2 regions of the Paenibacillus sp. FSL W8-0919 genome follow, and region 2 is predicted to be linked to the other one. Evidence: predicted binding sites of a transcription regulator. Region 2 holds the regulator's gene; the other holds the start of a gene.
What was found. The regulator Rex, encoded in region 2, represses fermentation and respiration genes when NADH is low (regulators of the CRP and FNR family bind a similar motif). The targets are predictions, from matches to a motif close to TTGTGAAATATTTCACAA.

Region 1 (3,153 bases), 4.3 Mb from region 2:
AATCAAGCTCAGGGCGGCGGCGGCAAAGTGATGAACTTTGGCAAGAGCAAAGCCCGCTTATATAATGAAGAGAAGAAACGCGTTACGTTTGAAGACGTAGCCGGTGCTGACGAGGAGAAGCAGGAGCTCGTTGAGGTTGTCGACTTCCTGAAGGATCCGCGCAAATTCAACACCGTCGGCGCCCGCATTCCGAAGGGTGTGCTGCTTGTCGGTCCTCCGGGAACCGGTAAGACGCTCCTGGCTCGTGCGGTTGCCGGTGAAGCAGGCGTTCCGTTCTTCAGTATTTCCGGTTCCGACTTCGTGGAAATGTTCGTCGGTGTCGGTGCTTCGCGTGTACGCGATTTGTTCGAGAACGCGAAGAAGAATGCGCCATGTATTATCTTCATTGACGAGATTGATGCTGTGGGCCGTCAACGCGGCGCCGGCCTTGGTGGCGGACATGACGAGCGAGAGCAAACGCTCAACCAATTGCTCGTAGAGATGGACGGTTTCGGAGCGAACGAAGGCATCATTATCGTCGCTGCAACGAACCGCCCGGATATTCTGGACCCGGCGCTGCTGCGTCCGGGACGTTTTGACCGTCAGATTACCGTGGATCGTCCGGATGTTAAGGGACGTGAAGCTGTACTGAAGGTGCATGCACGCAACAAACCGCTGACGAAGGATGTCAAACTCGACATTATCGCGAAGCGTACGACTGGTTTTACAGGCGCGGACCTGGAGAACCTTCTGAACGAGGCGGCTTTGCTTGCCGCACGCCGTAACCGTAAAGATATTTCGATGACGGAAGTCGACGAGGCGATCGACCGCGTGATCGTCGGTACCGAGAAGCGCAGCCGCGTGATCAGCGACCGCGAGAAGCGCATCGTTGCTTATCACGAAGCCGGTCATACGATTGTCGGTTACTTCTTGGAGCATGCGGATACCGTGCATAAGGTAACGATTATTCCTCGCGGCCGCGCCGGCGGATACGTCATCATGATGCCGAAGGAAGACCGCATGCTCGTGACGAAGCAGGAATTGCTTGACCGCGTAACCGGGTTGCTCGGCGGACGCGTGGCGGAAGAGCTGTTCATCGGAGAAATCGGAACCGGGGCATACAGCGACTTCCAGCAGGCAACCAGCATTATCCGCAGCATGATTGTGGAATACGGTATGAGCGAGAAGCTCGGTCCGATGCAGTTCGGCACATCCCAAGGACAAGTGTTCCTTGGCCGGGATATCGGGCACGAGCAGAACTACAGTGACCAAATCGCTTACGAGATCGATCAGGAAATGCAGCGGTTTATCACCGAATGCTACGAGAAGTGTAAAGAGCTTCTGTCCAAGCATGCCAAAGAGGTTCATTTGATTGCGAATACGCTCCTGGAGAAAGAAACGCTGGAGCTTGAGCAGATTAAGAATCTCATTGAGACTGGAACAGTCGAAGGCAACGGCGGTGGCGAAGGATCCGGCTCTTCCGAGAATGGCGAGCCAACGATCGACAACATCGGTGATGTCCGCGTCCGTATTCAAGGGAAGGAAGAAGGCCAGCAGCCGACTTCTACGGAAGAGATTCCGAACAACCCGATGGATTCGAATCTGGATCGTAAGGATTCAGAGCGTAAAGATCCTCCTGGCGGATCGGATAATGATAGCAGTCTAACGTAAATTCGCTGAAATACTCGTATTTGGAATAAAAATGAAGAACCGGAGAACGATCATTCGTTTTCCGGTTCTTTTTGTGCTTCTTATCACATTGACAGGGATTAGAGGTCCGTGTACATTAGTTGTTAAATAAGGATGCGCATCCTTTCACAAAGGTTGCGAATGTCCTTCAAACATGGTCATCAAGCGGCTAATGCCGGATAACATAGGGGGAGAGGGTCGATCATGGAAGCTTTGGCACTGGAGCGCAAGGCAGAGCAGAACCGCGTGCTGCGTGAACGGTTAATGGAGTTGAAGAAGGAACGCAACGCCATCATTTTGGCGCATTATTATCAACGGGATGAAATTCAGGAAGTCGCCGATTTCCGGGGAGATTCCTTTTTGCTGGCTCAGAAGGCGGCCCAGACGGATGCCGAGACGATCGTCTTTTGCGGCGTGCATTTTATGGGAGAAAGCGCAAAGATATTGGCGCCGAATAAAACGGTGCTTATTCCTGACGAGCGCGCAGGCTGTCCGATGGCCGATATGGTAAACGTTGACGGGCTGCGCAAGCTGAAGGCCCAGTATCCGAATGCCAAAGTGGTCACTTATATCAATTCATCGGCCGAGATCAAGGCGGAGACCGATATTTGCTGTACATCCTCGAATGCGGTCAAGGTCATTCAGTCGGTCGATTCCGATGAAATCATTTGGGTCCCTGACAAAAACCTGGGGCATTACGTCCAGCAGCACACCGACAAGAAGCTGATCATCTGGGAAGGGTACTGCAATACGCATGATATGTTAACCGTGAAAGATGTGGTGGAGATGAAGGCGAAATATCCGAACGCCGAGTTCGTCGTGCATCCGGAATGCCGTCCGGAGGTTGTCGCTATGGGCGACTTCGTAGGCAGCACCACCGCCATTCTGGAATACTGCAAAAACTCGCCGGCCCAGGAATTTATCGTAGGAACCGAAGACGGAACCGGCTATCAGCTCCGTTTGGACAGTCCGAATAAATCCTTCCATTTTGCGACCAAATTTCTCGTATGTCCGAATATGAAAGTGAATAATCTCAAAAAGCTGGTCAAAGCTCTGGAGACGATGAAGCCGCAGATTTACGTGCCTCCTGTCGTTGCAGAGAAAGCCAGAACTTCCCTAGAGCGCATGTTACAAGTTAAGTAGCATGCGCTACTCTTTCGCGAGAAGACAGGTGAGACGAGCGTGATACCGCAGTATTTGATCGATTTTGACCTAAAGGACCTGCCGGTAAAGGAGACGGATGTGATCGTCATCGGCTCCGGCATCGCCGGATTATATACCGCCATTCTGGCAAGTGAGCATCATAAGGTGCTGTTGATTACGAAGAAATCGCTGCTCGAGAGCAATACGCGCTATGCGCAAGGCGGCATCGCAGCCGTGACGGCGGAGGACGATTCACCGGCCTATCATCGGCAGGATACGCTGCTTGCAGGGGCCGGGTTATGCTCCTCGGCGGCGGTGGATGTGCTGGTTAACGAAGGACCG
Region 2 (3,153 bases):
GCGCTTCGGCTGCCGGAATAGCCGTCGGATCGCCGCTGACGCCCTTGTGGATAAGGGCGGCCAGGCGCATTTCTTCGAACATGTCCAGGTTGTTATTGCTCGCTGGTCCATCGGTTCCTAGGGACACTGTCACACCTGCTTTCAACAGCTCGGGAACACGCGCAACACCGCTGGCCAGCTTCAGGTTGCTGCCGGGGTTATGGGATACCGCGACATCATGCTTAGCCAATATTTCAATCTCTTCGTCCGTCAAATGCACCGCATGCGCAACCAGCGTCGGACGCGAGAACACGCCGAGCTTCTCCAGATGGGCCACCGGACGCTGTCCGTAGTCATTCACATTCTGCTGCACTTCGGCTGCCGTTTCGGACATATGGGTATGAATCGGCAGATTCAAATCATGCGCCGCTTGAACGAATTTCTCAATGAAGTCTGGCGGGCAGGTGTAAGGCGCATGCGGCGAAATCATCGTCGTAATCCGGCCCTCCGCCTGACCGTGCCAGTCCTTTGCAAAGGCAATCGCCTCATCCAGCTTCTGCTTCTGTACTTCCGGAGGACACAGCCCGATGACGCCTCTTGTCAGCACTCCCCGCATTCCGGAGTCTTGGACAACCTTGGCGACCTGATCCATATGGTCATACATGTCAACGAAGGTTGTCGTACCGCCCTTCAGCATCTCGAGCACCGAGAGCGAAGTGCCCCAAAATACATCGTCGGCCGTAAACTTCGCTTCCATCGGCCACATTTTCTCCTGCAGCCAAACTTGCAGGGCCAGATCATCGCCAAAGCCGCGAAGCAGCGACATGGCTGCATGTCCATGCGTGTTGACCAGCCCTGGAAGGAATAACAGATGCGTTCCGTCCATCACCTGGGTTTCTGCATCGACCTGAGGCTCCTCTTCCCCCAAATACGTGATGCGGTCGTCCTCCACAACCATATACCCGCGGAGAACCGGCTGTCCTTCCTGAAGCACGGCAAATGTTCCGTTCTTAACCATCCACTTCGTTGTCATGCTGCGCATCCTCCTTCCCATTGTCCAAATAGTAAGCCAGACTTTGCAGATCCGTCGTAAAATCCGCGGTGTGAATGCGGATATGAGGCGGCGCCTTCAGAATCGTCGGGGCAAAATTCAAAATCGCCTCGATTCCGGCGTTGATCAGCTGATTGGCTACGTTTTGCGCTTCAAAATCCGGTACCGTAATGATCCCGATTCGAATGCCGTATTCCTGGACCGTCTTGTCCAGCTCTTCCATCGGCTGCACCGTCAAGTTATTGATCTTCAGCCCGATTTTCGGAGGATACGAATCGAAAATCGCCACAATCTTCATATTATCTTTCAGAAACGCGTTGTAATTGGATAGCGCATGTCCGAGATTGCCCGCACCCACCAGCGCAACGTTGATCTTCTGGTCCAGCTTCAAGATTTGGCGGATTTTCTCAATGAGATAGGAGACATCATACCCGATGCCCTTCCGGCCGAAATCCCCGAAATAGGCCAAATCCTTGCGGATTTGGGCCGGGTTCAGGTCGAGCTTCTGCCCAAGCTCCTGTGAGGAGACGGTGGACACCTCCCGCTTATGAAGCTCATTCAAATAGCGCAAATAGACTGGCAATCTGCGGACTACGGCCTCTGAAATTTTATCCGATTTCATGCATGCTCCCCCTATTAATAGGATGATAGTTCATCGCTTCCAATATAAAGCCTTGCTCCCCTTTAGGTTCACTCTTTTTCATTCTCCCTTTCCTCGAGCCACTGCGCAATACGGGGGACGATCCCCTCGGTCGGCATATGCTCCATTTTCGGTCCGGGCAGGGAATACAAGAAGTATTTTCCATAATACGATTCGATTACCCGGGTATCGTAGACGATCACGATTCCCTTATCGTGGGCGGTCCGAACAAGCCGCCCGAAGCCCTGCTTGAAGCGGATGACCGCTTGCGGCACCGACAGCTTCATGAACGGGTTCTTCTTCTGCTGCTGCAGCAGCTCGCTCTTCGCCTCGACCAGCGGATGGTTGGGCGGCTGGAACGGCAGCCGGACAATCGCCAGGCAGGTCAGCGCTTCTCCGGGAATGTCAACACCCTCCCAGAAGGAGCTGGTCCCGAGCAGAACCGACGCGCTGCTATCCTGGAACCGGCGTATCAGCTTCGTACGGCTCGTACCATCCATTCCCTGACCAAGCACCGTAATATCGCTGGCAGCCAGCGCTTCCTTCAGCGGCTCGTGCACCTGACGAAGCATCCGGTACGACGTAAACAGGACGAGCATACGACCTTGGGTCGCTATTGCCGCTTCAGAGAGCGACTTCACAAGCGTATCCACAAATACCGCATCCCCCACGGAGCCCTTCACGCTTGGAAAATCCCGCGGAATGACAAGAAGCGCCTGCTCCCTGTAATTGAACGGGGACGGCAGCTGAACCGTGTTCAGATTCCCTGCGTCCGCCGCCTCCTGGAGCCCTAGATTATCGATCATGAATTGAAACGATTTATCGACCGACAGCGTCGCCGATGTCAGAATCACGCTCCGCTTCTTGTCAAAAAACAATTCCTTCAAATGCTTGCTCACATCAACGGGCACGGCGTAGAGCTGCAGCGACTTGCTGCGGAAATTGCCGTTGGCCTCCATCCAGTATACGGTTCCTTCGTCATTCAGAGCCATGAAGGACCGCAAATCCTCGCGATGCGCAGCCAGATCCTTAAACAAGCCCGACAGGTCAGTCAGCAGGCTGTCCGCACTGTAATCGTCAAGCTCTTCCTTCATCTCGGCGATCAGCTTGTCTCCCTTGCGAACGACGTCTCCCAGCGTCACGTGAATCTGCTGTTCCAGCTCGGCGAGCGCTCCCCAATCCTTCGGCTTCTTCGCAGGCGAGAGCCGCAGCGTATATTGCCCTGCATCTCCAGGAGAAGCATCGCCGCGTTCCGGAAGCAGCCCGAACAGCTGGTCGCTGAGTCGGTCCCAAGTTTCTTTCACCGTGATCAGATCAGGATAGATCCGGTCGATGACCGCCGACCATTCCCCGGATTTCTCATGGGGAGAAGCCTGGAGCAGCTGCCGCAGCGCAGGGAGCTGCCCGCTTCGGCTGTCCTTGTATAGACGCGTCAATGTATGAACCACCGTAAAATATTTCATCTGCAGCCCGAGATGCTTGC

Region 1: a site for Rex is predicted at 1,783-1,800, ahead of nadA (quinolinate synthase NadA). Genes of this name have one in related genera too.

What each region holds. Positions count from the first base shown of each region.
Region 1 is NZ_JBBOPV010000001.1:1,132,381-1,135,533, reverse strand. It holds gene ftsH (ATP-dependent zinc metalloprotease FtsH) at 1-1,650, shown strand, start outside; gene nadA (quinolinate synthase NadA) at 1,873-2,811, shown strand; gene nadB (L-aspartate oxidase) at 2,851-3,153, shown strand, end outside.
Region 2 is NZ_JBBOPV010000001.1:5,461,972-5,465,124, forward strand. It holds gene NST44_RS24690 (amidohydrolase) at 1-1,012, opposite strand, end outside; gene NST44_RS24695 (redox-sensing transcriptional repressor Rex) at 990-1,652, opposite strand; gene dinG (ATP-dependent DNA helicase DinG) at 1,721-3,153, opposite strand, start outside.